Regions from separate parts of the Peribacillus sp. P4_B1 genome, predicted to be linked through region 2. Evidence: riboswitches for the same ligand, from Rfam matches in the RefSeq annotation. Region 2 holds a riboswitch; each other region holds the start of a gene.
The links. A riboswitch is a leader RNA that binds a small molecule or an ion and turns the genes downstream of it on or off. The one in region 2 is predicted to bind cobalamin.
Positions count from the first base shown of each region.

Region 1: it holds a riboswitch for cobalamin, as region 2 does, so the genes downstream of both, metE (5-methyltetrahydropteroyltriglutamate--homocysteine S-methyltransferase) here and AC1DVK_RS09880 (energy-coupling factor ABC transporter permease) in region 2, are expected to answer to the same signal.
Region 3: it holds a riboswitch for cobalamin, as region 2 does, so the genes downstream of both, AC1DVK_RS12360 (ribonucleoside-diphosphate reductase subunit alpha) here and AC1DVK_RS09880 (energy-coupling factor ABC transporter permease) in region 2, are expected to answer to the same signal.
Region 4: it holds a riboswitch for cobalamin, as region 2 does, so the genes downstream of both, AC1DVK_RS07135 (ABC transporter substrate-binding protein) here and AC1DVK_RS09880 (energy-coupling factor ABC transporter permease) in region 2, are expected to answer to the same signal.

Region 1 is NZ_JBFUHM010000055.1:3,500-11,146, forward strand. Features, by position in the region: gene AC1DVK_RS22475 (aminopeptidase) at 116-1,225, opposite strand; gene bcp (thioredoxin-dependent thiol peroxidase) at 1,237-1,707, opposite strand; gene AC1DVK_RS22485 (potassium channel family protein) at 1,770-2,186, opposite strand; cobalamin riboswitch at 2,445-2,636, shown strand; gene metE (5-methyltetrahydropteroyltriglutamate--homocysteine S-methyltransferase) at 2,782-5,091, shown strand; gene AC1DVK_RS22495 (acyl-CoA thioesterase) at 5,084-5,560, shown strand; gene AC1DVK_RS22500 (ABC transporter permease) at 5,603-6,388, opposite strand; gene AC1DVK_RS22505 (ABC transporter permease) at 6,393-7,184, opposite strand; gene AC1DVK_RS22510 (ABC transporter ATP-binding protein) at 7,233-7,647, opposite strand, start outside.
Region 2 is NZ_JBFUHM010000013.1:48,875-56,521, forward strand. Features, by position in the region: gene cobJ (precorrin-3B C(17)-methyltransferase) at 1-536, opposite strand, end outside; gene AC1DVK_RS09875 ((2Fe-2S) ferredoxin domain-containing protein) at 551-919, opposite strand; cobalamin riboswitch at 1,071-1,260, opposite strand; cobalamin riboswitch at 1,463-1,660, shown strand; gene AC1DVK_RS09880 (energy-coupling factor ABC transporter permease) at 1,840-2,583, shown strand; gene AC1DVK_RS09885 (energy-coupling factor ABC transporter substrate-binding protein) at 2,585-2,896, shown strand; gene cbiQ (cobalt ECF transporter T component CbiQ) at 2,937-3,659, shown strand; gene AC1DVK_RS09895 (energy-coupling factor ABC transporter ATP-binding protein) at 3,678-4,523, shown strand; gene AC1DVK_RS09900 (YozQ family protein) at 4,617-4,838, opposite strand; gene AC1DVK_RS09905 (alanine/glycine:cation symporter family protein) at 5,054-6,487, opposite strand; gene AC1DVK_RS09910 (LysR family transcriptional regulator) at 7,568-7,647, opposite strand, start outside.
Region 3 is NZ_JBFUHM010000018.1:2,191-9,837, forward strand. Features, by position in the region: gene AC1DVK_RS12330 (GNAT family N-acetyltransferase) at 1-109, opposite strand, end outside; gene AC1DVK_RS12335 (hypothetical protein) at 226-717, shown strand; gene AC1DVK_RS12340 (cold-shock protein) at 916-1,113, shown strand; gene AC1DVK_RS12345 (hypothetical protein) at 1,182-1,349, opposite strand; gene AC1DVK_RS12350 (flavodoxin domain-containing protein) at 1,469-1,888, opposite strand; gene AC1DVK_RS12355 (ribonucleotide-diphosphate reductase subunit beta) at 1,878-2,930, opposite strand; gene AC1DVK_RS12360 (ribonucleoside-diphosphate reductase subunit alpha) at 2,977-5,274, opposite strand; cobalamin riboswitch at 5,414-5,595, opposite strand; gene AC1DVK_RS12365 (manganese-dependent inorganic pyrophosphatase) at 5,889-6,818, shown strand; gene AC1DVK_RS12370 (hypothetical protein) at 6,917-7,063, opposite strand; gene AC1DVK_RS12375 (SulP family inorganic anion transporter) at 7,149-7,647, opposite strand, start outside.
Region 4 is NZ_JBFUHM010000009.1:32,437-40,083, forward strand. Features, by position in the region: gene AC1DVK_RS07115 (GNAT family N-acetyltransferase) at 101-577, opposite strand; gene AC1DVK_RS07120 (hypothetical protein) at 1,479-2,342, shown strand; tRNA gene AC1DVK_RS07125 (tRNA-Arg) at 2,724-2,797, opposite strand; gene AC1DVK_RS07130 (polysaccharide deacetylase family protein) at 2,986-3,888, shown strand; cobalamin riboswitch at 3,975-4,149, shown strand; gene AC1DVK_RS07135 (ABC transporter substrate-binding protein) at 4,310-5,275, shown strand; gene AC1DVK_RS07140 (FecCD family ABC transporter permease) at 5,238-6,293, shown strand; gene AC1DVK_RS07145 (heme ABC transporter ATP-binding protein) at 6,300-7,647, shown strand, end outside.

The DNA.
Region 1 (7,647 bases), on a different contig from region 2:
CACGGGCTCTGTATGTCCCGCGCAACTTTCTCTGAGGAGGTATTCCCATAATAAAGCATATTCAGGTGTCCCCTTTTTGAGTTGGACAAAAGCCTTACCCTTATTAAAAAAGGCTTTATTTTAATGAATTTGGGTTTAATGCATATAATTCCGGCAATATGAAAACGCCATCCCTTCTGATCGGCACATCGTCAAAGTAGATGTCACCACCGCCATATTCGGGACGCTGGAACAAGACCATATCCCAATGTATGGATGAACGGTTTCCATTATCAGCTTCTTCATAGGCAAGTCCAAGAGCCAAGTGCAGACTCCCGCATATTTTCTCATCAAACAATATATCGTCCATAGGTTCCAATATGTATGGATTGATTCCAATTGCGAACTCCCCGATAAAACGGGACCCCTCATCAATATCCAGAATTCGGTTCATTTTAGAAGATTGATTGGAAATGGCTTTACTGATTTTTCCCTTTTTCAAGTTTAATTCTATGTCACTAAAAGTGATCCCTTCATAGGTTGTGGGTGTGTTGAAGGATATCCTTCCATTGACGCTCTCTTTTATAGGTGCAGTAAATACTTCCCCGTCCGGTAAATTCTTTTTTCCGGCACATATGATAGCCGGCATACCTTTAATGGAAAATGTCAAATCTGTCCCTGGTGAAACGATCCTGACTTTGTCAGTCCGTTCCATCAATTGTTTTAACGGTTTTAATGCCGCCTCCATTTTCCCATAATCCATTGTGCATACGTTCAAAAGGAAGTCTTGATACCTGTCGAAAGTCATGCCGGCTTTTTGCGCTGATGTGTTGGTGGGATAATTAAGCAAGACCCAACGTCGGTTGTTCACATAGAAAAGAGTTGGAGAATTCATAGCCTCCCCTTGAAGACGGTGCCTTTCGAGGAGAACATCAGTCATTTCCACATCGTTTTCTTCACCGGTGATGATGATGACCGCATCGATATCCGTATATTTCTTCAGAGCCCATTGCGATGATGTGTCAAGTTGTTCCTTCACATTCCCTTGTAATAGGTGCCGGCTTATCTCATCGTCTTCAAGTTCTACATATGGATAAGCACCAACTCTGTATGTTTCATCAATCAGCTCTTTCAATAATGGTTTCGTGTTGATATGGCCCCGAATAAGGATTCTCTCTTTCGGCTTTAATTGTATCGAATGATGAATCAGCCTGGCAGCAAGCTTCGTTATTCGCTCATCCTTCATTTGCCTGTCCCTTATTTTTTGAGGTCGCGAAGAGTTTCAAGAGCTTCTTCGACGTGTCCTTTTACTTTTACCTTACGCCATTCTTTGACTATCTTACCTGCCCTATCAATCAGGAATGTTGAACGTTCAATGCCCATATACTCCTTGCCGAAATTCTTTTTCAATTGCCACACATCAAATGATTCAGCGGCTTCATGATTTTCGTCAGCTAGAAGCAGAAAAGGCAATCCATGTTTTTCGATGAACTTTTCATGTCGTGCCGCTGGGTCTGGGCTGATACCAATGATGACAGCGTCCAATTCCTCAAATTGCTCATTGTGGTCCCGGAAATCACAGGCCTCCGTCGTGCATCCTGGCGTCATGTCTTTTGGATAAAAATATAAAACAATGTATTTCCCCTTAAAATCCGATAGGGAAACCATTTCACCATTGTTTGCTGGGAGTTGAAAATCAGGTGCTTTTTCTCCAATTTTAACAGTCATATTGAACCCTCCATTTCTTTCATTATGGTAAGAGTACCCAATAATCGAAAGAAATACAACTTTCATTTATTCCTTCTTTCCTGATCTAAATCAATCACCGTCCGAATTACAAACGCGGCCGGGAGCGTATAGCCGATGAATGCCTGGATTGTCGCAATCATCCTGCCTACGCCTATCGGGGATATATCCCCATACCCTACAGAAAACATCGTCATCGCACTAAAATAAAAAGAAGTCTTCAGTTGCTCGTAAAAACTGCCGTCCAAACGATTGCCCATATCAAGAATCACTGAATGATTCTGAAGCTCGTATAATAAATAAATCAGTGCAAATCCAACTAATATCGTCGCATATAAATTGCCAAGCCACAGCATATCTTCCAGAGAAAACTTTTTTCCTCCCGACTCAACAAGAAATAAGGTACGAATGCTCATCACCATGCAAAAAATGATTCCTGCAATCAAGATGTAGAAAGTCATCCCCCACGCCCCATTTCAAAACGCCACTCCCTCTATACATACTCCCTGTCCAAACAATATATTCTTTCTTAGGGACAGACTTTATCCTTATCACTAACACATTCTAAACGCATTTGTCAGGAATTCGGGACCTTATCCCGAATCTTTTTCATGTTGACCCTTTTAGTCGGATATGTTAAGGTTGTCTAAATATTTATAATAATTTTTATTTTATAAATATTCGCCGCCTGCAATCAGTTTATCAGCAGGTTTTGTGAAATTTCATATGTGGAAATAGGTTCCTAATTTTCATTAGGATTAAAAGGGAAGCCCGGTGTAATTCCGGCACGGTCCCGCCACTGTAATGGGAATGTTAGCGCCATCCAATATGCCACTGATCAACGGATCGGGAAGGCCCGTCGCTAATGATATTCCCTAAGTCAGGAGACCTGCCTATTTCGACAACACTGTTTTAACCTACGGGAGATAGGGAGGTGTTAGGGACCTTATAATTGTAAGGGGCATTCTGCATGCCTCTTTATTTTAAGCATTTCTAACTTTCTCTTTTGACGGTTAGGGATGCTTTTTTATTGTTCAATTAAATGAATGTAGGAGGATGGGAATTTTGAAAAGCAGCAGTTTGGGTTACCCGCGAATCGGGGAAAATCGTGAATGGAAACGTACATTAGAAGCTTACTGGTCCGGTAAAATCGATGAAGCAGAATTTACGGCACAACTAAAAGCCATCCGTTTAGGCAACTTACAAAAACAGAAGAAACGAGGCATTGATATCATTCCTGCCAACGACTTCACTTTATATGATCAAATGCTGGATATGTCCGTCATGTTCGGTCTTGTTCCTGAACGTTATTCAGCCTATGAAGGCGGATGCGTTCCCCTTTCCGTTTATTATTCAATGGCCCGTGGAAACAATGACGAAGTCGCTTCCGAAATGACGAAATGGTTCAATACGAACTATCACTATATTGTCCCTGAATTAAACCTGTCACAGCTGACTTTAACAGAAAATAAACCACTTGCAGCATATCGGGAGGCCAAGGAAAAGCTAGGGATTGAAACGAAACCCGTGTTGATCGGACCTTATACTTTCATCTCCCTTTCCAAAGGCTTCAATAAAAAAGATATCCCTGGCATCATCCTGAGCCTACTTCCCCTTTACACGCAAATCCTTCAAGAGTTGGAGCAAGAAGGCGTGAAGTGGGTTCAAATGGACGAACCTTCTCTTGTTTCATCCATTTCCAAAGATGATATGCAAACTGTTACTTACCTCTATGAAAAACTGAATGAAGCAGCACCAAACCTGAACATCATGCTACAAACATACTTTGATGCCGTGGAGCATTACCAAGAAGTCATCGAATTACAAGTCCAAGGAATCGGTCTTGATTTTGTACATGATAAAGGGAGGAATCTAAGTAATCTTGAAGCATTCGGTTTCCCGAAGGACAAAGTGCTTGCTGCAGGTGTGATTGACGGAAAAAACATTTGGCTATCTGATTTATCAAAAAAAATCCAATTGATTGAGACTCTTAAGAAAAAGGTAGCTGAAGACCAAATCTGGCTTCAGCCCTCTTGTTCCCTGCTTCATGTCCCAGTGACCGTTCGTAATGAAACCGCCCTTTCAAAAGAAGTGAAAGAGGCCCTCGCTTTCGCTGATGAGAAACTTGAGGAAATCATACTCTTGGTCAAAGGGAATAATCAAGGCTTTGAAGCAATCGCCGAAAAAGTCGATGCTAATAAATTTACGGTTCAAACGTTAGCAAGTTCAAATGCACGGAATCATGGGAATGTACAATCCAATGTCGAAAAGGTTAAAACCAGGAACGTCGGCCGTCAGCTTCCATTTAAAGAACGTTACCAAAAACAACAGGAATTTTTCAAATTGCCTTTTCTTCCTTCGACTACGATCGGCAGCTTTCCACAGACATTTGAAGTTAAACAAGCACGTGGGAAATTCAAAAGAGGAGAATGGACCGCTTCCCAATATGAAACATTCGTTAACGAAGAAATCGGCAGGTGGATTGATATCCAAGAAGAAATCGGCTTGGATGTTCTTGTACACGGGGAATTCGAACGGACGGATATGGTTGAATACTTCGGCCATAAGTTAGGCGGATTCGTCTTTCTAGAAAAGGGCTGGGTACAATCCTATGGGTCCCGCTGCGTGAAACCACCAGTCATCTACGGCGACATCGATTTCATCGAACCGATGACAGTCAGGGAAAGTGTATACGCACAATCACTGACGAACAAGACGGTAAAGGGCATGCTAACAGGTCCTGTCACGATTTTGAACTGGTCATTTGTCCGTGATGATATTTCCAGGGAGAATGTTTGCTACCAACTGGCACTTGCTTTGGAAAAAGAAGTCATTGCATTGGAATCGGCTGGAATCAAAATGATCCAAGTTGATGAGCCTGCACTTAGGGAAGGTCTGCCATTGAAAAAAACCGATCGCGATGAGTATTTGAACTGGGCTGTTAATTCGTTCTTGATATCCACATCAAGCGTCGAGGATACAACCCAAATTCACACGCATATGTGCTATTGCGACTTCAACAGTTTCATGGATGTCATCTCCTCCCTTGATGCCGATGTAATTTCCATCGAAACATCCCGTAGCCATGGAGAGCTTGCTTCCGCATTCGAGGAAAGGACATACGAAAAAGGTATTGGCCTTGGTGTGTATGATATTCACAGCCCGCGTGTGCCGGCAGTGGACGAAATGGTCGATATGATTGAACGGGGCATCAAGGTACTGGATAAAGACCAGTTTTGGATCAATCCCGACTGCGGCCTGAAAACAAGGGGTATCCCGGAAACCGTCGCTTCCCTGAAAAACATGGTCGAAGCAGCAAAAATCGTCCGTGAAAACCTTTTAGCTAAACCAAAAGCTTATGATTGAAAAGAACGTTGCCCATCCAACACAGCAGTCACGGACATTTTTAACCGACCTTGTTTTTCCACCGGATACAAATCATCACAATACCATCTTTGGCGGAAAGGTAATGGCCTATGTTGATAAAATAGCCTGCATTTCAGCTATGCGCCATTGTCGAAAACCCGTTGTGACCGCTTCAAGCGACTCTTTTGATTTTTTGGCCCCCATCAAGACAGGGGATGCGATCAACCTTGAAGCTTATGTCACCTGTGCACATCGCACATCAATGGAGGTATTCGTGAAAGTGGAGCGTGAGAACCTATTAACAGGTGAAAAACAGCTTACGGCACGCGCTTTTTTAACGATGCTGGCCATTGATGAAGACGGTAAGCCGACAAACGTACCTCAGGTCATTCCGGAAACGGAAGAGGAAAAGCAGCAATATGTTCAAGCACAAGCAAGATATATTGAAAGAAAGAATAAACGCAAATAAACAAAAAAACCCTTCAACATGAATGCTGTTGAAGGGGCTCTTTTAGTTTCCTGCCCCGCGGTACCTCTTCACTCCCTGATTCCATATGAAAACGGATATCACGAAAAAGGCAACCCCAATTACAGGTGTGGCAAATGCATATGCATACCACTCTTCTTTTCTAAGGAAATAAGATGCAGGATAAACACCAACAAACGCGAATGGCAATACCCATGTAAGGACAAAACGAATGACCTTATTATAAATATCAACAGGATAGCGCCCGTAGTTCCCGATATTGTACATCATTGGCATGATGGATGTTTTCGCATCCGACCAGAACCCAATGCTTGCTATCGCAACGAATATGGCTGCATAAGCAAGGGCCCCGCCTATTGCAAAAATGATGAAAAGAATCGGGTCATACCACGCAAGCTGCAGATCCAATGAAATCCCCGAATAAAATATAATGATCAAACCGGTCACAACACCAAATAACGCTTCTAGCTCGATTCTTTCTAAAATGACTTGAAACAGGCTATGTATCGGTCTTGTTAATATCCGGTCCATTTCACCTTTGACGATATAGCGGTCATTAAAATCCCAGATGTTGAAAAAGGCAGAAAAAAGGGCGAATGGGATAAGGAAGAATCCATAAATGAATATGATTTCTTCACGGCTCCAGCCGCTTAAAAACTGGGTATGTCCAAAAACGACTAATATAAATACCAGGTTCACGACCTGATTCAGCAGATCGGATAGGATTTCCATGAAGAAATCTGCTCTATATTGCAATCTTGTTTTCATATATTGACTCACATATTGAAAAAACATCGATACATAAAACATCCCGTCAACCTCCTTGAATAATCAGCTGTTTTTTTGCGACTATCCATAAAAGCTGAATCGGTATTATGAGAATGATGCACCAAATTAACTGCTGTAAAAGCGCCATGCCAATTTCGCCTGAACTGTACCCGTTCGTAAAAATCATGCTTGGTACATAGCTGATCCCTTGAAATGGCAAATATTTCATCACTCCCTGCGCCCATATCGGATAAAAACTGATGGGCAGCAGCAGACCGGAAAACAAATCAATGATAACCCTTTTAGCCCGGATCAATCCGGCATTATTATATAAGAAAAAGGTAGTGATTCCTGTCAATAAGTTAATTTGTGAATTGATGATGAAACTGAACAGCAAGGAAATGCCGAATATCCCCCACGTAGCCGGTTCATGCGGCAATTCTATAGGAAAAATGAAAGCTACCAGCAGCATTCCGGGAATCGAGAAGAAGAAGAATCGGAATATCCCTTCCCCAAGCCCTTGCATCGTTTTCATGCCTAAATAGTTATAAGGCCGGATCATTTCAATGGCGACCTTGCCGTCCTTGATCTCAGTGGCGATTTCGCGGTCAATATTATTGAAATAAAAGGCGCGCGCCATCCATGCAACCGCGACATATGTTGTCATCTGTATACTTGAAAGTCCTTCGATGGAGCTTTTTTCTCCATATATTGCATTCCATAAGAAATAATAAGCACCGATATTAATGCTATAAATTAAAATGCCGGTATAATAATCCGTTCGATACGCAAGCATCATCAAAAAACGCATGCGGATCATTGCAAGATACTTCCCCATTGCCCTCCCCCTTCTTGATAGACACGTTGTTTCTTAATGATAAGAGAGTCAGACAGTGCCTTCTTCGTAAATATTGCGAACAATCTCTTCAATGGACGTTTCATGGATTTTGATGTCCTTTATTTTAAAATGAGATACGACAGCTGAAACAAGCTGTGAAATATGATCACTTTCTTCTTTCAACAGAGCAATGTATGTTTGATTTTTCTCATCATAAACCCAGTTTGCGGTAAATGGGAGCGCTAATGATTGCAATTCCTTCAATGCAATCGGCTCGATGAATTGAAAATGGATCTGTTTTTCCTCAGCCCAATTATCTTTCAAACTCTGCAATTCCCCATCATAAATGATCTGTCCTTCATCAAGCATGATTACGCGTTCACATAATGCCTCAATGTCTCCTAAATCATGGGTAGTCAAAAGGATTGTCGTATTATATTTCTCATTGATTTCTTTCAGGAAC
Region 2 (7,647 bases):
ATTTGCCTAGTCCGCCTTCCGCTACGCGGGTTATAAAGGGCAATGACAAAGTCAGCCATTGCAGCAGCTTCCACCCTTTTAGCGATAAGTTCCCAAGGCGTTAAATGATCACTGAGGCTGATGGTACACGAATCGTGCATGACAGGTGCCCCAAGTAAAGACGCACAAGAGTTGATTGCAGAAATACCAGGGATGACTTCAATGCCCACTCCAGTATCTTCTTTCCACCCTTTTTCAATCAATACTTCATAAACCAGCCCTGCCATCCCGTACACTCCGGCATCACCACTAGAAATTACAGCCACTTTCTTTCCCAGCTCCGCTTGTTTCACTGCTTCCTGAGCACGTGATACTTCTTCAGTCATTCCCGTACTAATAATCGTTTGATCTGTAAGCAGTCCCTGAATGAGTTCAACATAAGTCTTATAACCAATGATGTAGTCACTTTCTTGAAGGGCTTCGACAGCACGTTTGGTAATGTGTTCAAAATTCCCTGGCCCAAAGCCCACGACGAATAATTTACCGTTAGTACTCATTAAGACATCTCCTTTTACGATTTGTTCTTTGAAATACCCGTATGAGCAGGAAAATCTGGATTAGGGATCATTTCCCCATCACTGAATTGGTAGATCATCTGTGGCACAAACTCCCCATCATCGATATTACTTACAATCTTCCGACCGTAATCTGGGGTATCCACCCGATACCATCTCCCTTGGGGATACTCAATTACAACGCAGGCGTCCTTACATCTTCCGTTACAGCGTGTCCTGGTTGTATGAACTTTCATATCCAGTCCCTTTGAAGTAATTTCATCGCGAATCGCTTGGGTTACTTCTTCCCCGCCTTTTTTCATGCAACTGCTTCCATTGCAAATCAACAGATGCGTATTAGTACCCTGCAAGTTCCAAGTAGTCATCTTCTTCCTCCTGAGTTCAGGGAAAAGGCAAAATAAAAAACCTTAACATAAGAGTTAAGGTTTTAAAAAAACTATATGAATGAGGAGCCTTCGGCAAATATGCTGAATCTCCCAAAATCGTCATAGTCCTTCTACCTTTCCCTCCGAAAAGTATCATACAATTTCAAAAGCAGGTTTCCTGGCTTACGCTTCATTTTACTTTGTCCCTTCCCGGCATTAAGCCAGTGGTCATCGACAATTTCATCAGCGTTTACAGTAGCGGGGGCTGCATCGGATTTTCACCGATTTCCCTATTATCCCTTGATAATTCACACAAGAGCACTTTTAAAATGAAATATTTGGTTTTATTATACATTTCTAGCTAACTTTATCTATCATATAACAACTTTAGCAAAATTCAAAGTTTATTCCGACTGTTTAGAAAAGTTTAATAGGGTAAATCCAGCTCCATGCCTCGCTTCTCTGCGTTATTAGCCTAAAAAAAAAAAAGAGAGTGTAGCTGGAATTATTTCTTTATGATAAACTATACGAGATTTTTCAAAATAATTACATAAGTTTTATGGTGTTGAATTTTCTCGGAAATTCAGCTTAAAAGGGAAGCCGGTGAAAATCCGGAGCGGTCCCGCCACTGTAAAGGGAAGTCCTATTGCCTTAAGGTTAATCCACTGTCAAATGAGATGGGAAGGATGTAATGGGATGATGAACCAAAGCCAGGAGACCTGCCATGAAGCGTGAAACTGTTTCAGCCTACGAGGATGGGTGTGCGGATCAGGCAGAATAGCCCGTGGTTGGTTTATGCTATGGAATTCCTGTTCATTACGCACTTCTTTCTTTTTTAGAGAAGTGCTTTTTATGTTGGGCGCCGCTTTTCTTCTAAAAGCCTTGATTAGAAAAAATTAAAAGTGTTGAAAGGAGAAAGAATGAAAAAAGACAATTGGAAAATTCTTTATTTTGTCATTTTATTGCTTCTTGTACCAAAACGTGCTATGGCCATGCATATTATGGAGGGATTTTTACCGATTGAATGGGCCATATTCTGGTGGGCCATTATCCTTCCATTTTTAATCTTGGGTTACCGGTCGATTAGGTCCAAAGTAAAGGAAAACCCAGAAACAAAAATGATACTCGGCCTATCGGGAGCATTTGTATTCATATTATCGGCCCTGAAGATTCCTTCCGTTACGGGAAGTTCTTCACACCCTACAGGAGTTGGTTTGGGTTCCATATTATTCGGACCATTGGCCATGAGTGTCGTGGGTTCCATCGTACTGTTATTTCAAGCTGTATTACTGGCTCACGGAGGGTTGACGACATTAGGGGCCAATGCATTTTCCATGGCAGTATGCGGACCGTTCATTTCTTACTTTGTCTTCAAGGGCGCAACTAAATTGGGGTGGTCTTTTTCTCTTGCCGTTTTCTTGGCAGCTGCTTTTGGAGATTTAGGAACCTATGTGGTAACTTCCGTTCAACTTGCTCTTGCTTTTCCATCCGAGGTAGGGGGATTCATGGCCTCATTCACTAAGTTTGCAGGGATTTTTGCCCTGACCCAAATTCCCTTGGCAATCAGCGAGGGATTATTGACAGTCGTTGTGATGAATTTCTTAAAAAAATACAATCTAGGCGAATTGAAATTGCTGCGAGTTTTATCTAAGGAGGCCCGTTAATATGAAAAAAAGTTTACTGCTGCTTTTCCTGGTTGTCATTCTTGCTACCATACCGTTAATCACCCAACAAGGAACGGAATTTGGCGGTGCCGACGGCGAAGCTGAAGAAGCCATCACAAATATCCATCCGGAATATAAGCCATGGTTCAACAGTATTTGGGAGCCACCAGGTGCAGAAACAGAAAGCTTATTATTTGCGCTGCAAGCTGCAATCGGAGCTGGTTTCATTGGATATTTCATTGGCGTAATGAGACAAAGGAATAAGCAAGCCAAACAAGCCATGCCCGAAGAATCCAAGCATGTTACTCATTGATAAATATGCCTATTTCAATGGGCTAAAGGATGAACATCCGTTGGAAAAAATGATTTTTGCACTCTCCCTTTTGCTTTTTTCCTTAACTGTAAGGGATATGGCCGTTTCGCTCATCACTTTTACGGTGATGAGTGCTTTAATCATTTTTGCGGCAAGAATCCCACTTTCTTATTATCTGAAATTACTCTTACTACCGGGGTTCTTTATATTATCAGGTACAATTACAATCCTTTTTTCTTTTACAAGCAAACCCACTCCAATATCCAATATATGGTGGTCTTGGAAAGCCGGAAACTGGCAAATATTCATCAGCGATGACAGCATTGGTACAGTGATCAATTTGATCACTGTCGTATTTGCCAGTATAAGCTGTTTATATTTCTTAACCTTAACAACACCCATTACCGTCATTCTATCAGTGCTGCGGAAACTTAAATTGCCGTCTTTATTGATCGATTTAATAGAATTGACCTATCGCTTCATCTTTATTTTTTTAGATACAGCTTTGGCCATTCACCTATCACAAGCTTCACGACTTGGATATGGCTCGATAAGGCAAGGCATTCGCTCTCTCGGGTTACTAATCTCATCATTATTTTTGGGAGTATTCCAGCGCTCTGCGCAATTGACGATGGCCATGAATGCAAGAGGATATCAGGAAAACCTATCATTTATCGATGATACTTACACCTATTCCTCCCGCAATTGGCTGATCGCCATTATCATACTAGGAAGCTTAATCTTTATTTATGGATATATGTAAATTGGAGGCAATTCAAAAATGGAAGAGCATATTTTTAATATAGAGGGCCTCACCCATCAATTCCCAGATGGAACGTTCGCTATAAAAGATCTTTCACTAACGGTTCAACAAGGTAAAAAGATTGCATTATTAGGCAATAATGGAGCCGGCAAATCGACTCTGTTCCTCCATTTAAACGGTCTTTTACAACCAACATCAGGAACCATCAGATATAAGGGCAAGAAAATTAAATATGACCGTAAAGCATTATTATCATTAAGAAAACAAGTCGGGATCGTTTTTCAAGATCCTGATTCTCAGCTTTTTTCCGCTAATGTGCAACAGGATATTTCGTTTGGACCGATGAATTTAGGATGGGAAAGAAACGTAGTCCGCGAGAAAGTACAATGGGCGATGGCTCAAACGGAAGTAACGGAATTAAAGGACAGACCAACCCATTTTTTGAGCTTAGGGCAAAAAAAACGTGTCGCCATTGCAGGCGTACTAGCCATGGAACCCGATGTCTGGCTCTTGGACGAGCCTACCGCTGGATTGGATCCTTATTTCTCCCGACAGATCATGTCTCTGCTGGACAGTATTCACCATCCTGACAAAACGATAATTCTATCAACCCATGATGTTAATTTGGCCTATCAATGGGCTGATGAAGTCGTTGTCATGAACGATGGGAAGGTCATATACCAAGGGGACCCTGTATCCGTTTTTCTTGATGAAGACATTCTAATGAGAGCACATCTGGAAAAGCCGTGGGTTTTTGAAATGTTTCAAGCCCTTCTTCAATCAAGGATACCCGCAGAAAAGGACCTTGTCCCAAGAACGAAGGAAGAGTTACTTCGAAAAATGGAGAGAGAAAGAATTTATTAATTAGATATCCCCTAGCTTAAAAAGCTAGGGGTTTAAATCAATATTTTCTAAAATTTCAGTCGATAATTCTTGTTCCTAAAAAATAAAATCACTTCATTTGCCTTCTTCCTCGGATCCTTCTTTTTTAATCTCAATATCCTTTCCATTTACATCATCAATGACTGCTTTTATCTCGCCTTCCGCATAAGTATCCGAGACTTGTTCGTGGGTTGTAGCCAATCCCGAAGATACAGCATCTTCCCGTTTATAATCACTGACATCATATATTCTTCCAGCAATTTCTGAAGATTCATTTTTTGATTGCTTGCTATCCATAGTTTTCACTCCTAGTTTTCAAATTGTCCAACCATCGATTGATAGCAGTACTAAAGACAAAGGTATTTTGTGTAAAAAACAAAACAATATTCAATCATGATAGAAAAAAGAGGAAAAAGCCTGACTTTCCTTATTTTCAATCACTTGATCATACAAAAAAAGCTTACAAGTAAAATCCCTTCTCAAGGGCTCTACCTGTAAGCTTTTATTAGAGCTTAGCTCTCCTTATACACATTCACATCCACATCATCGGATGGGTCTCCCCAACATTCCACATTCTTCAAACCTTTAATATTGTTCACATGGAAAACAGGATTTTTTCCACTTTTCTTTTGCTTTTGATAATCCGCCAGTGCAGCAAAAGCGATCTTCCCAAGTAATGCTATGGCGATCAGGTTGATAATGGCCATGAGTGCCATCAGCAAGTCAGCTAGCCCCCAAACAAATTTCAGTGAGGCAAGCGAACCGAATATCACCATCCCTACTACTGCGATACGATAGATGTTTAACCAAGCCTTATTTTCATTGATGAAGCCGATGTTCGACTCTCCATAATAATAGTTGCCGACAATGGAACTGAAGGCGAATAACAGGACGATAATGGCAAGGAAAATACCAGCCCAAGACCCCAATGCCGTCCCAAGTGCATTTTGGGTAAGGACGATTCCATCCGTTTCTTTCGATGTATAAAGACCTGAGAACAAAATGATGAAGGCAGTCGAACTGCAAATGATGAGCGTATCGACAAAAACACCCAGTGACTGAATGAGTCCTTGTTTGACGGGATGACTTACATCTGCCGTCGCTCCAGCATTAGGTGCACTACCCATCCCAGCTTCATTTGAAAATAGGCCACGCTTGATTCCCTGCATCATGGCAGCTCCCAGTACACCGCCAGCCACTTCTTTTATTCCATTAAATGCACTTTCAAAAATCAGAACAAAAACACCCGGTAACTCGGTAATATTCATGATGATGATAATCAACGCCACTATCACATAGGCTCCTGCCATAATTGGGACGATTACTTCAGATACCTTTGCAATCATTTTGATACCGCCAAAAATGATGACAGCTGTGACGACAGCCAGAATGAGACCCGTAACCCACTTTTCGATTCCAAACGATTCATTGAATGCACTTGAAATCGTATTGGCTTGAACCGAGTTGAAAGCAAGTCCAAATGTAAGCGAAATCAATACAGCGAACGTGATACCCATCCATCGGGCGTTCAAAGCTTTTTCCATATAATACGCAGGTCCTCCGCGGAATGCATCCCCATCCTTGACCTTATAGATTTGAGCAAGTGTACTTTCAATGAAAGCTGAAGCAGACCCGATCAATGCTATTAACCACATCCAGAAAACGGCTCCTGGGCCGCCCATCGTGATTGCGATGGCAACACCTGCAAGGTTACCAGTTCCTACCCTGGAAGCCGTGCTTATGCAAAATGCCTGAAAGGATGTCACACCCTTTTTTTCCGCCGTGGCTCCTTCCCCCAAAAGTCTGAACATTTCCCCAACCATCCTGAATTGGACAAACTTCGTACGTACGGAAAAATAAAGGCCCAATCCAATCAACATGATGATCAAAATGGATGACCATAACACATCATTTGTCTCACTAATAAATTTTTCTAACATCCCCATTAAAACAATCCCCTCTACTTCACTTTAATTATTATTACAAAAACATATACAGCTATAATTTATTTCCCTGTTCTTCAGGGAGATAAACTAATAAAGCCCATAAAAAAAAGGAAATTCCCGAATGAATCTCCAATACAATAATTATATTATATCCTAACTCACATTTTTTTTCATTCATGAATTGGTGGAATCAAAAGAAAAATATAATATTTCAGTATTCTTCCTTATGATATTAATCTTTCTTCCCCCACTTTATTTTAGTTCATTCCAGACGTCAGCAGAATCCCTTTTTCGTCCAAATCATCCAAAAAACTTTAATATAGCACCAAAAAGCCTCTTACCTTCTGTTCAAGGCTAACGTGCAAGGCTTTTTGCAAACATCGGATTCATATCATTTTTCTTAAACCACTCCCAATATAAGAAAAATTCCGTGCTGAAATTTAGTTATCATCTACATCGCAGAAGAGGCTTCAATGTATGAAATTCAAAAAAAGTGTAATCGTAAACAATCTAGGTATAATTCTCTTTGTAGGGATTATGTCAAGCCAAGGGATTTAACGAATGATTATCAAATTAGGGAATTAGTTTGCAGTATAATTTGAACATCAACTTTGATTTTCATAGGGAAAAATATGTAATGCCCAATTTTGTATTCATTTCTTAAAAGGATGCGGACGCTGAATATCCAAATACAAATAATGCCCTTCTCGAATGAGAAAAGCTTTTATTTAAAAATAATACCTCTAAAAATTTTATATTGGAGAAGTTTTTTTACTATTGCACTAATAGTCCACCTGAGAACCCCTTTAACTGGTTTAACGAAGATTAAGAACAAGATTCCTTAAATTAGAAGTAAGCCAGCTGCAAATAGGATAGTATTCACAAAACCAATTTATATGTTTGCTCCTTCTGACTGATATGAACAGCAGTGATAACAGTTCCAATCACTTCCGCTTTATTCATAAACGATATGCTAAGGCTCGTCATTAATCCTGATTGACTAACCAAGAACCTAAAAAACGCTGCACATCATGTGAATAGGAACGCATGCGACCGTAAAAAGACTGATGCTTCAGTTATCTATTGAAGAAAATTCACAAAATTAGACACACCTATTTTATTAAAACGCTTGTTTTTTCTGACTAGCCATAGATCTCTTG
Region 3 (7,647 bases), on a different contig from region 2:
AAGGAGGGATATCGGCAAAGCCGATCAAATCCGCTTCCACCGTATAGGATTTTTTTTGAAGTTTAAAAAGCTGCTGGCCAAAATCGGAATCCAAGTCCCGAATTTTCATGATCAAATCATATCACTTCCTTTCATTACATTATAAAGGAAGAGGGAGATTATTGTTTCTTATCAGTCTGTGTTATAATCGACAAACAATATGAACTAATGAAATGAGGAAGAAATTTGTTAACATTTGAAGAAAAATTGAGCATCATTGAAACTTTTCCGGAATTACAGCGAAAAGACGTTTCATTGGGGCGTGTGAATTTCCATTACCCAGAAAGTGTCCAGGAGAAAAAGATAGTCGTTCAGCATTTGCATCCCAATGGAAATGGATTCGTTTACGCTGGGCATATGAGAAAAAAAGATACTGACCGTAAAGGATTTATCAATATACGTGACTATAATGAAGCGGAATTAAAAGAATTGATTCAAAAAAGCATGGATTATCTTTCTGAACCTCCTGTTGAAATCGAAGAAGAGGAAAACGAGTTCGCTAGGTTGGAAGGAACATGGATTGGCCGTGAAAAGCAAGAGCTTTCACTTGAAAGGGAAGATCAGCTTTGGAACGTGTATTCAGGCTCGAATCTTGAGGAGTGTTTCGAGAGTCCAGTAGAGGCGGAGCGCTACTTATTGGACGAAGGTTTCCGTCAAAGCAAGAAGCGGAAAATGTAGAATTTTAGGATAATTTGTCGGTGGAATTACTGCGATAATCTTGTTTTTTTTGGATTTTCCATGATATAATATGAGTAATTATTTTTGTTCGGAATAAGTTTGATAGAAGGATTTACTGTTATAGGATTCCTCTTGAAACATTATCCAGAACCAAAAATAGTAATAAAATGGATTTTTCCAAACACAGGAGGAACTATCATGGTACAAGGTAAAGTAAAATGGTTTAACGCAGAAAAAGGTTTCGGTTTCATCGAAGTTGAAGGCCAAGACGATGTATTCGTACATTTCTCAGCTATCCAAGGCGAAGGCTTCAAAACTCTTGAAGAAGGCCAAGAAGTTTCTTTCGAAATCGAGCAAGGCGCTCGTGGACCACAAGCAGCTAACGTTCAAAAATAATTGAACACATATAAAAAAAGACTCCGATACTGGAGTCTTTTTATTTTCCCCTGTAAGGGAAACCACGTTTATTCTTCTTTTTTTTCGGCCATTTCCCTTAATGCTTTGTCCAATTTTTCCTCGATCCGTTTAGAACGATTAAAATGCCCTGCCAGGTAAAAAACGATGAATATAACGAATACGACAAGCACTAGCATAAACAGGATAGGCAGGAACTGGGTTAAATTTTCAGTCATTGGATATTATCCCCTTTTTATTCCATTATACTTCATGCTTACCGCTGCTATGATATAGGGAGACAAATTTTTAAAAAAATACTAAAAGGTGATATGCGAAAACGCATATCACCTTTTAGTCAGTTCTGGAATAGCGAGGCGAACTTTTGAAGTCTGGGCAAGTCTGATTCTTGATACATCTGTTCTATCTTCAATGTCACCAATAACTGGCTTTTGGCGAATAACATGTCCCGGAAATGATCGACCGCTCCACAAAAATGATTATAGTTGGTTTCACCAGTGCCGAAGACTCCCGTTTTCAGATGAGCAATAGGCAACTGTTCCAGTTCTTTGTAAAGGGCTGCTGATTTGGCAGGAAGCTCCCCATTTCCCCATGTATAGGTACCGACGATCAATGCATCGTAATCGGGCAATGTACCTAAATCGAATTCATGCAGTTGATATAGTCCAGCTCCAGGTAATAGGGAAGCGATGGCTTCAGCAAGAGCTTTTGTATTTCCTCCGGCAGAATGATAGACAATGGCAACTTTATAGCTCATCGAATCCATTGCTGGCATTTACTTGACTGTAGGTCCTTGACTTCTGTTCGAAGAAATCGGTTTTGGTAAGGCCGATGGATTCATCATCGAACGTTTTGATCCAAGGCATCGGGTTTTCACTATACTCTTTATACAAGTTTTCAAGGCCTAGCATGCGAAGCCGTTTGTTGGCGATATATTCGATGTATTCATTGAACTCTTCCAAATCGAGGTCGGCTTTGGTTTGGATATCTTCAAGCATATACTCAGACCATTCCTTTTCGAGTTCGACGGCTTTTTCAATCGTTTTATAGATGAATTTCGTGTTTTCTTCATTATTTAACTCTGGATATTCATACATCAAGATTTGAACGAGCATTCCAATGAAATCGAAATGGACCATTTCATCGCGATGGATATAGGATATCATCGTCGCCGAGCCGGTCATAAGGTTCTGGCGTCCTAAATTATAATAGAAGGCGAAAGCCAGATAGAAATAAATCCCTTCGAGGTTCGTTGAATGGATCAGTGCCTCGAATAAATGCTGAGGGCTTGGATCGTCCACAAACTTTTGATAGGCATCCACGATCGGTTGATTACGCTTAATCACTTCCGGATGTTCTTTAATGCGGTCGAAAAGCTGTTTTTGCTTGCCTACCGGTATCAGGGAAGCAAGGATATAGGAATAGGATTCATTATGGATGGATTCCTGCTGGGCCATGTTTGCCAGGATAGCTTTTGCCGCAGGATCCTTTATATACCGAAGGATTTCTACTAAAGTAGGCGTTTGTAGACTGTCCATTCCAGCAATCATCGTAAGGATATCAAGAAAAGCGTCCTGGATATCTTCGTCCAATTCTCCCCACTGCTTTTTATCCTGAATCATGTTCACGCTTGAAGGCTTCCAAAAGTTATTGATGAGCTGTGTATAGGTATCATAGAATTTCTCATACTGAATATCGTTCCAAAGGAGAAAGCCTGAAGCTTCTCCTTTGAAAACACCGGTCGCTTTAGTTGGATGCGTTGGTTCCAGCATCCGGATCTTTTTTATATGATTGGTCATTCGTGAAAACTCCTTTAAGAATAGATTACTAAGGGTTTGATCGTCGTTAACTAGAACAGCTTTCGCAGGCATTGTCATATTCGGAAGAAGTCGAACGAACATAATACGTTGATTTCAACCCGGATTCCCACGCCGTTAAATGGATATCCAATAGGACCTTCGCTTTGATTGTGTTGTGTACATACAGATTAAAGCTGATTGCTTGGTCAATATGGCGTTGGCGGGCTGCATTTTGCCTGATGCTCTCCAGTTGGTCCAAATTAAAGCGGGTCTTTTTATAATATTCATACGTATTTGGCGTCAATCCTGGTGCGGTCACCTTGAATTTGAAGTTTTTCTTTTCCTCGTAAAATTCAATTTCATACAAAGGATCGATTCCATCCGTTGAATTACCGATTTTAGCAGTCGATGAATTGGGGGCAATAGCCATTAAATATCCATTACGGGTACCGTGCTCCTGCACATCTGCTTTTAAATCCATCCATTTTTGATCTGTATAGTCACGAAGTTCGAAATATTCCCCTGTATGCCAATCGGATCCTTCGAAATATGGGTATGATCCCTTTTCCTTGGCCAACTCGTTGGATGCTTTGATTGTTAAGTAAGCGATCTTTTCGTATAAAGCATCGGCATAGTGAACAGCCTCATCCGATTCCCAATAAATATTCTGAGTGGCAAGTAAATGATGCCATCCAAACGTTCCTAGACCAATTGCCCGGTAACGTTTGTTCGAGATGGATGCTTGCTTGACCGGAAGATTATTGACATCAATGACGTTATCCAGCATCCGGATCTGAATGGGAATTAACCTCTCCAAAACATCGCTGCTCACCGCACGGGGCAAGTTAATGGATGATAGGTTGCAGACAACGAAATCGCCGCTTTTACGGACCACAACGACATCTCCATCTTCTGTTTCATATTCATCCGTGATCGTCGAAGGGCTTAAGTTTTGAGCAATCTCCGTACAAAGGTTAGAACAATAAATCATGCCTTTATGTTTATTCGGATTCTTCCGGTTCACTTCATCGCGGTAGAACATATATGGTACGCCTTCTTCTAATTGAGAAATCATGATGCTTTTCATGATGTCCATCGCATTGATTTTTTCAAAGCTATAGTTTGGAAGTGTACCGTTTTCTGCGGCCTCGACAGCAAGTGCATAATGATTCCTGAAGCTTCCTTCGCCTTTCTTCTCGTCATAAAGATCTTCAAGTGAGAATCCAAGGGTTTGTTTGATGGTATGCGGATCGAAAAGATACCATTCTTTTCTGTCGCGTACAGCCTCCATGAACAAATCAGGAATACATACACCTGTAAAAATATCATGGGCTTTTAATCTGTCATCCCCGTTTTGGGTCTTCAAATCAAGAAAGCTCATAATATCTTTATGCCAGGCATCCAAGTAAATCGCGATGGCACCTTTACGTTGCCCCAATTGATCGACACTGACAGCTGTCTGGTTGAATAGCCGGATCCAGGGAGTCGTGCCGGAACTGTTTCCAGAGAAACCTCGGATATCAGAACCAAGCGAACGAATCTTACCAACGTAAAGACCTACACCGCCGCCGAATTTTGATACTTTTGCAGCATCGTAGTTAGATAGATAGATGCCGTCAATGGAATCCTCAATTGCGTCGATAAAACAAGAGCTTAACTGTCCATGCGTTTTACCTGCATTGGATAGAGTAGGCGTCGCAACAGTCATATAAAGGTTGGACATAGCCCAGTAAGCTTCTTTTATTAGTTGAAGACGATGCTCCGTTTTTTCCATTCGCATGATTTCCATCGCGATGATCATGAAGCGCTCTTGAGGCAGTTCGTAGACCTTGTCTTTTTTTGGGCGGGCTAGGTAGCGATCGTTTAATAAGTAAATGCCTATGTAAGAAAATAATTTATCCTTTTCCGGGTCGATCACCGAACCCAATTCCTCAATTTCCGCTTTCGTATAAGAAGCTAGCAGTTCTGATTTATAAATGGGATAACGCTGGCCTTCTGAAAGTTGCGAGAGTTCCGTGATCAGTTCATAGAATGGGCCATAACTCATGCCTTCATAACCTCGATTTGCCTGTGCATCCCTATACATCGTATTCAATAGTTCTGCTGCAGCAACGAACGTCCAATCGGGAGCATCTATATCCACACTTTCAAGAGCGAGCTGAATCAGTTTTTTTGATGCCTGTTCATCGGTTGAGTCACTTTTGCGATCAAGCCATTTTATAAAACGCTTTTTGAACTTTTCCATATCGAGACGGCCTTCGAATTCCTTTGATAACATCTCAAGCTGGATTGAATTCGTTTCGGTGTCATTTTCGCTTATGGTAGAGTTATATGTTTGAGTCATTAATAATCCTCCTTGTAAACTTCCGCTAAAATAAAAAAACCGCCCAAATGGATTGAGCGGATCAAACGATAGAATAAAAGAACCATGAAAAAATAGCCATTATACTATCGTTTCATCATCTCAATCCCCGAAGAATAAGAAACATGAAAAAATCAAGGCAGGTCTCCTGACTCATGATCATCCTACTTTGAGTCCTTCCCGTATAGAGAGAGCTATACAGTGGTTTCTCATTTCGTCACATTTACAGTTGCGGGGACAGTTCCGGGTTTACACCGGATTCCCTTTTCAGCCATCACTGGCACCTTGGATTATAAAATATTCTATATATAGTTATTAGTATTGTTTGTGTAATCAATATCTAGTATTTCTGCTTATATTATCGTAAGCCATATACGATGATAATTCAACTAATATATTTGAGAAAAACCAACCCTTATCTATTGACAAAGTGAAGGTAGAGGGATTGAGAATGAAAGATTTTATTGGGGAATGGGTAATTCGAGCACTGAATTTACGGGATTTTGTGTTAAAATAAAGTGTATAGTAAAGGTGGGTCTCCCTTATTGCGATGAGGGGATTCGCGGAAAAATATTTATGAAAAAGGGGTTAAAATCTTGGAAAAAGTATTAGTTTTTGGACATAAAAACCCGGATACAGACACAATCTGTTCAGCAATCGCTTATGCAGATCTTAAAAAGCAACTAGGTATCAACGCTGAACCAGTTCGTCTGGGTGAAGTGAATGGTGAAACTCAATATGCGTTGGACCAATTCAAATTCGAAGCTCCCCGCCTTGTGGAAAAAGTGGCAGGGGAAGCGGATGGCGTGATTCTGGTCGACCACAACGAACGCCAGCAAAGTGCAGAAGATATTGACCAAGTCCGTGTGTTGGAAGTTATCGACCATCACCGTATCGCTAACTTTGAAACAAGCGATCCTTTATATTACCGTGCGGAGCCAGTTGGCTGTACGGCAACGATTTTAAATAAAATCTATAAAGAAAACGGCATTGAAGTCCCTAAAGCGATCGCCGGACTTATGCTATCTGCCATAATTTCCGATTCTTTATTGTTCAAATCCCCGACATGCACAGAGCAAGACGTTGCAGCAGCTATGGAACTGGCTGATATTGCGGGAGTAAACGCTGAAACATATGGCTTGGAAATGTTGAAGGCGGGAGCTGACTTGAGCGACAAGACGATTGCCCAGTTAATCACTCTTGATGCAAAAGAATTCTCCATGGGAATGGCTAAAGTTGAGATAGCTCAGGTCAATGCTGTAGATCCGAACGAAGTTCTTGCTAAGCAAGCTGAAATAGAAGCAGCCATTGAATCGGTCATCGCTGTGAAGGAATTGGATTTATTCCTATTCGTCGTAACGGATATCTTGACCAATGATTCTGTGGCCTTGGCTCTTGGAAAAGCGGCTGATGCAGTGGAAAAGGCATATGACGTTTCATTAAACAATAACATTGCCGTCTTAGAGGGCGTTGTATCGCGTAAAAAACAAATCGTTCCGGTTTTAACGGACGTATTCAGTAAATAATATTGGAAAAGGGGTGCCCATTCAATACTTTGGGCCCCCTTTTCTGTACATCAAAAAAAGACTCAACCATCCATTTAAAGGTGTTTGAGTCTTTTTTTTTAATTTAAGGTTTCCTTTTCTTTTTCATAGGCGATGACAATCAGTTCTTTATTGGCTTCCTCGCCAAGTTTGCTTTCAAAGCTTTTCAGTTCATTCAATAAATCTGGTGACAGATTCGCTGCTGTATAATCCTGATCGGATGTCATGCTTTTCGCTCCTTTCAAAAGGAAATATTTCATGTTATCTATTTTGTCGGTTTGAAAAGTTTCTATTCAGCAGAATTATACTTTTTCAAGATATTTTACTTTCTGAGGTGGCGAGTTTTTCAAGCAATAACGAACTCTCCTCGTCCAGGCCTTGCACCTGGACAGGTGTACCCTGAAACTGATATTTAAGGACAACCGTATCAACAGCACCGACTGCAGAAGCATCCCATATTTTAGAATGGGAAAAATCGATGATGACCGTTTCGGCTTTTTCCTTGAAATCGAACTTAGAAACAAAGTCCTGAACCGAAGCGAAAAATATTTGTCCGCTGATACGATAAATGATTTTCTTAGCATGGATGTCTTCCGTTTTCTCAACAGCCACTTTAGAAATTTTAGCCGAGAAGAAAATCATGCTCAAGAGCACTCCAGCAAATACCCCTTTAGATAAGTCATGTGTATAAAGAACAATGAGGACCGTCACGATCATCACTGCTGCATCCGTCTTTGGAGCTTTAGTGAGCCGCTTTAGGGAAGACCAGTCAAAGGTCCCGATTGAAACCATGATCATGACTGCGACAAGG
Region 4 (7,647 bases), on a different contig from region 2:
GGTTCAAACATTTCTTTTAAAAAAAGTGTAATTATATACCAGTAATGTATATCCATTATTTTTCTGCAGATATTTATCGAAATAAAAAAATGAATATGAATTAAATGGTTAAATTCATAATATATTGTTCGCCGATATTTCCAAACTTTCTCAAACCCGTATCATGAAATCCAGCCCTAACATACAGCTTTTGTGCGGGGATGTTCTTATGATTGACAGCTAATACAATTTCATCGCAATTAGGAAATTCTGATTTAACAAACTCGGCAAGTAGGAACATCCCTTGTTTTGCATAGCCTTTTCCCTGCTGCTCACGATCAACTGATAATGCGGTCAGCAATATGGCATTGGGGTTAGTCGAATATTCTTTTACGCGATCTGTTGAATGCAGTAAAAAGAAACCCACAGGTTCATCATCACTTAAAATGACAATACGATGCTGCCCTTTTGTAACGTCTGTAAACTTGTTTGGCAAGGCAGTAAATAGACCTTGTTCTTCAGGCAGTTCAAACTGATTTAGTTTTTCGGAATATTCATCTGAAAAATGCTTTAACTCAACGGAATTTACCTTTTCCATAAAATGCTCCCCCCTAACCCTTCTTCTATATATTACATTACGAAGCCGGCTATCTTCTTAATTTAAATAATTAGTGCCATTTAAAATTAAAGTTCACCGAATGTTCAAGAATGGTAATATTTTAGATTTTTAATTATTATTTACCATCCAATTTTAAAGATTTATCCGATACATATCATGATAACTACAATTTGCAGTCAAAAAAGGGAGGCAAAGCAGAAAGTGGAATTTTTTTAATAGATGCGACTATGACTTCACATCTTTAAAAATTCCCCTGACAAAATGTAGCTTTTATCTTTTTGCATCAAAATCCTCGCACATAGAAAATTTGATCATCATAACAAGGATATAGAAAAGGAGTCTGAAAAGTGTTCGGCTGCGGTTTATGCTTATAGTTAATTACCGTAATTTGTAAATGTGTTTTCTCAACCGTGGTGTATATTTTCCAACTAGTAGTCGGGTCAGAGGGAGGTACCGACGTCCACCCCATATACCCTTCGGATATTTCTTCGTACCTTTCCTATGGATCAGTATTTGAGAGGTTAAATCCTGCCCGGGTAGGGTCCTGACTCTAATCCTTAATCTAATCTCTAATTCACTCATTCTATTGTGGTAGTGAGTCGCACCCTACATTGTACGTGTTAAGTGTAATGGCAAGTGCTGTGGTGTTAACGTCAATAGGGGTAGCAGGTACTCTAACTTATGAGTTTCACGAGTTTTTCTTCAATGATGAGTGTAATTTGCCTGACAGTCAACTTAATCAATTAATATAATTTTTGTCGTAAATACACATTTTAGGTAATTATTTCATAATTAGTAGGAAAATATGTACAATTACTAGTTATATTAGTATATGTTTGCTAGTATATAAATATTTTACTAAAGAAGGGAAATTTTTCAAATGAATTTAAGATTTTGCAAAAAAGTATTTACAGGCGTTTTGGGATTTGGGATTATTGTTTCAGGTACGGGATTTAATAAAGCTGAAGCTTCTGATCCAGAAAAATCAGAATACTCATTGGAGCAGGCAACTGATTTATACTCTAAAAAATTAAATGAAAATAGCGATTCCGATGATTTAGTTGCTGTATTAAAAAGTATTGAAGAATCTAATCAAGTAGAAAGTCTTTCAAACAACGATAAACTAGATCTTTTAAATACAATTGTAGAGTCTGTACCTGAAGAGGTGGCACAGCAATACCAGAAAGAGAAATGGAACGAGATTAAAGAAGCTTTATCAGACGAATCAAATGTTAATGTTAATTCTGAAGGACCTACAACAATAGAATTAAGCGATGGTTCATCTGTTGACCTTAGTTCAACAGATGAAGTTGATAACAGTAATTCAAGAAGCATACAGGCTCTGGCAATCACCTCTACGGAGATGGGGAAATGGATTCATGGACCTAAAGATTATGGAGATAGATTGTATACTGCTTGGGTTAAATTAAAAAGTTTAGGGGTCACTGTTGCTACCTTAAAATTAGGTAATCATTATTCTGTTGGTGATTATGGGCTGAAAATGAGATATTGTTCTGTAGCAGGAACAAAAGGTACTACTTGGTCAAATGTAGATGCTTCATGTGATGTTACTGATTCAAAAGCTGAAAAAGTAGGTTATGATATGAATGCTGTAGGAAATTATAAATTGAGTGGTAGCGTTTCTAATGGCTATGTAAGTCTTACTAGTTCTCTCAAACTTACTCAATTAACTAAAAGTAGTAAAAGTGCTCGTGTTTATTCAAAATACACATATAGAGATTAAAACTTTTAATGGGGTTGAATTAAAAAATGAATGTATCGCCTTCTTTTTTTATATTTGGTTTAATAAAGATGATTTTAATGATTGGAGCTATACCAGCTATCATATACGCTTTATATTTATTAAGAAAAATTTCAAAAAAATAAAGTGAAAAAGGAAGAGGGACTTTTGTAGTCCCTCTTCCTTTTTTTGTGTCTTTGTTTCTTCATGAAAAAAAGCACCTCCAGACATAGAAAAATAATAGTGAAATGGAATATCACTGTTTCCTACGTACAGAAATGCTTTTATCCTACATGCAATTTACGGCTTTTAACGGTCATAACAACAGAAAAAACCCTGCTACAACACGGAGAAACCGCATTATAACAGGGTTTATAAAATTAGCGTCCCAGATAGGAATCGAACCTACGACCTACAGCTTAGGAGGCTGTCGCTCTATCCTGCTGAGCTACTGGGACATATAAAAAAGTCGACGACTTATTTATTATATTTCTTATAGGCAAACTTTTCAAGTTAATAGCAATAATAATTATGAAAAAAAACATCTAGACGCTTAGGGGGCACTCAGCTCTCCTGTTTCCTTACTCTTCATTAAATGGAATACTTTATTATTTCCTGGTTTTCTGGTACTATTATGCTAGAAAAAATTAGGAGAATGATAGTGGGGAATTATAGAGTTTTATGGATGGTGACGCTGCTGGGGATTTTAATTTTACCGGCATGCTCACAAGGGATTTTAGAGGGTATAGGCACAAAGACGGCTGCGCCTATCACGGAAGATAACATTGAAGTGGCTGCAGCAGCGGAGAATGACACTGGGCAGGATTCGGAGGACGAATTATATACTGAACGAATCGATACGAGAGACTGGATAACGGCCAAGTCCGCGGTACAGCTTCCAATATTGATGTATCATAGCATTTCTGAAGGCAATGGCCTTCGGGTACCAAAAGAGGAATTCCGATTACAAATGACGTGGCTTCGGGAAAATGGTTACTACACATTATCCCCTGAAGAAGCATTTCTCGTTTTAACCGAAAATCGGATGCCGAGTGAAAAGTGTGTCTGGCTTACTTTTGATGATGGCTATACAGATAACTACACGGACGCTTTCCATATACTAAAAGAATATGATATGAAAGCGACTGTCTTCATGATCGGGAAGTCCATCGATAAAGGTCATCACCTGACTGAAAATCAAATGATGGAGATGAGGGGGAAGGGGATTTCGATCGAAAGCCATACTATCAACCATTTGGAGCTGAACCGAATGACGGCAGAGCAGCAAGAAGCGGAAATGGTCCAGTCAAAGGATCTGTTTGATCGTATCCTGCAACAGGACACGACAGTGCTTTCCTATCCAGTTGGTCGTTATAATGAAGAGAGTCTCAGGCTTTCAGAAGAAGCTGGATACAAGATGGCAGTCACTACTGAACCTGGAGGAGCTTCAAGGGACCAAGGGATGTATGCCTTGCATCGAGTTCGGATTTCACCTGGATTATCAGTCGATGGGTTCGCGTCGCTGATAGAAAATGCTTCAAATCATTGAAAATGGACGGTGCATTTCAAACTTGTTCAGAAAAATCATATAATAATCGATTCTTACATGGTGTATAATGAAGGCAGTGAAAATTGTATACATATGAACGATTTGGTGTCTTAATGACTTAAAAGGGAAGTTGGTGAAATGCCAGCGCGGTCCCGCCACTGTATTTGGGAGCTGACGGCTGTGTACCACTGTATGGGATATGGGAAGGTGCCGTTGACGATGACCATGAGCCAGGAGACCTGCCAAGATTCGTACACCTGTAACCTACGCGGATGGGAAGGTGTGTGGCAGACCCTAAGAGTCCGTAATGATATTGTTGCCATACAAGCATCTTCCGTTTAACGGGAGGTGCTTTTTGTTTTGGGTGCCTTCCGAGATTATTAGGTGAAGAAATTAAATGAAAAGATTGTGGGGAATGAAAATGAAGAAGATTTTTGGTTTGATATTGTTGATGTTACTGACTGCAGGCATGATGGTTGGCTGCAGTGACGCTACTGATGAAGGAAAAGAAAAGCAGCAAACGAATCATGCTCAACACGACGCTTTCCCGATTACGATTAAAGATGCAACGGGCGAAAAAGTAACGATAGAACAAAAACCGAAGAAAATCGTTACGTTGATACCAAGTAATACAGAAGTGGTATTTGCACTTGGTTTAGGTAAAAAGGTCGTTGGTGTTTCCGACAATGATAATTACCCGGAAGAAACGAAAAAAATTAAAAAAGTTGGCGGAATGGAAATGAACACGGAGCTGATTGTCTCCATGAAGCCTGACCTTGTTCTTGCCCATGCATCAAGTGCCCATAATTCAAATGAGGGATTAAAGCAGCTTAAGGATGCTGGAATAGATGTCCTTGTAGTCAATGATGCACAAAGCTTTGACCAAGTCTATGAATCTATTGAAATGATTGGAAAGGCAACGGGGGAAAATGATAAGGCAAGCGAAATCGTTGCGGATATGAAAACGAAGCTCAAGGATATTCAGGAAAAAGTCAAATCCGTTAAGGAAGCGGATAGGAAGACCGTTTTAATTGAGGTTTCGCCATCACCGGATATATATACACCTGGAAAAAATACCTTCATGGATGAAATGCTTCATATTATTTCAGCGGATAACGCTGCTGCTGAATTGGACGGCTGGGCAAAAATTGATGAAGAGTCGATGATTGCTGCAAATCCGGATGTCATCATTACAACGTATGGTAATTATACAAAAGATCCAGTAAGTGAAGTGACAGGCCGAAAAGGATGGCAAGACGTAAATGCCGTTAAGAATGGCCAAGTCTTTGATGTCCCTTCTGACTTGGTGACCCGTTCCGGTCCACGCTTAATAGAAGGAGTAGAGGAACTTGCAAAAGCAGTCTATCCGAACCAATTTGACAACTAAATGGGCGTTTGCTTATTTGATTGCGTTGTTAATTTTGTTATTCGCAATGACGATAGGCATTTCCTTTGGTTCGGTGCCAGTTCCGATTTCCGTACTTATACAAATAATCGGCAAGGAGATTTTTCACTTGCCGATTTCTGCCGATCCGGATGTGATGCTTACGAATATCGTGATGAACATCCGCTTGCCGCGTGTGCTGCTCGCTGGTTTGGTTGGGGCATCACTTGCGATTGCCGGGGCAGCCTTTCAGGGACTGCTCCGGAACCCGCTCGCTGATCCTTACACATTAGGTATTTCTTCAGGAGCATCGGTCGGCGCCGTATTGACAATATTCTTGAATATATCACTGCCATTCATCGGTTTATATACTCTTCCGGCATTGAGCATCTTATGTTCAGTGCTCACGATGCTCTGCGTACTGACTTTTGCAAAAAAAATGGATCGGTCGATGAAAGTGGAAACGATCATCTTAACGGGAATCATTTTCAGCTCGTTTTTAAGTGCCTTCATTTCATTGATGATTGCGCTGACGGGTGAAGAATTAAGACAAATCATCGGCTGGCTGATGGGAAGCGTCTCAATGCGCGGATGGAATTATATCGTAATCATTTTGCCGTTTTTTATCATTGGTTCGTTGACCTTGATCATGAATGCAAGCGAATTGAATGCGATGACTTTCGGGGAAGACCGGGCAAAACACTTAGGTGTAAACGTGAAGCGGCGGAAAATGTGGATCTTGATAGCCGGTTCGACATTGACAGGGGCAGCCGTTGCCGTTTCAGGGGCGATTGGTTTTGTAGGATTGGTCATTCCTCATTTTGTCCGGAAGATTTGGGGACCTGACCATAAACATTTGCTTCCGTTGTCATTGTTGATAGGAAGCGGATTCTTAATATTGGCGGATTTTGTAGCACGAACGATCATTGCCCCCGCGGAACTGCCGATCGGGGTGATCACCTCACTTATCGGGGCACCGGCATTTGCGCTGATTTTATTAAAGAGACGGAGAGAAGGGTAAATACGGATGCTTGAAGTAAAAGGGTTAACAGGTGGATATGACAACAAAACTGTTTTGGACTCTATCTCTTTTGATGTACATAAAGGGGAATTATTCGGGATCCTTGGTCCTAATGGCAGCGGAAAAACGACGCTTTTAAGCATGCTTAGCGGGGTGCTTGATTATAAGGACGGAAGCGTACGGATAAGAGGCAGGGATTTGAAGGAATATTCATCAAAACAACTTGCACAGGTCATTGCCGTGCTCCCTCAACATTCCTCATTAGCTTTCTCCTATACAGTAAAAGAGACGGTCTCACTTGGGAGGTATGCCCATCAAACGGGCTGGTTCCATAGTTGGTCCGCAGAAGATGAAATGATCGTCCAACGGGTTATGGAACAAACGGGAGTAGCGGATTTTCAGGATCTTCATTTTGAACGATTGTCAGGTGGGGAAAGACAACGGGTCTTGCTGGCACAGGCACTTGCCCAGGAACCGGAAATCCTTTTTTTGGATGAGCCTACAAACCATTTGGATCTTTCCTATCAAAAGGACCTTCTTGATCTAATGAGAAAAATGGCAAAAGAACAGGAGTTAACCGTTATTTCAATTTTTCATGACTTGAATTTGGCTGGATTATATTGTGATCGGCTTATGTTGCTTGAAAAAGGGCAAATTCAGGTTGTTGATGTGCCGAATGAAGTGCTCCAACAGGAACGGATTCAAGGTGTATATCATACGACGATCGAAAAACATCCACATCCCGCACTTCCGAAACCTCAAATGTTCATCGTTCCGGAGAAGCATGGCAATGACACTATCCCATTGGAAATTGATGAATCTTATCTGACAATGGGACCTGAGATGATTCAATTGAATTCTCCGATCCCGCTTAGAACGATGTCTTCTGGAGTGACCGGTTCGGGTACGGGCTGGCATAAATATTTCGTGAATAGGCATGTCCATCATGATTATGACTGCGAAGATCATCATGTTGAAATGGCCGGCTATTTAAGAACTCATGGATTTGAACCGCAGGAAACGGTGGGGATGATGACAGCCGTCTTTCTCGATACGGTTGCCTTCAAGTTAATGAGAGCTGAAGATTTCTCGGTTTTTATCATCGTGACGGCTGGTGTAGGGAATGCCATCGACGCTTCTTTAGCTGACCGGCATTCTTGGAGTTCCACTCCAGGAACCATAAATACATGGATATTCATAAATGGGCATTTGGCAGAAGAGGCTTTCATACACAGCATAGTTACTGCAACCGAGGCAAAAGTAAAAGCGCTTCATGATTCGAATGTCATGGATAAGGTGACGAATACATGTGCAACAGGAACATCGACCGACAGTATTTTGATTGCAGCGTCCC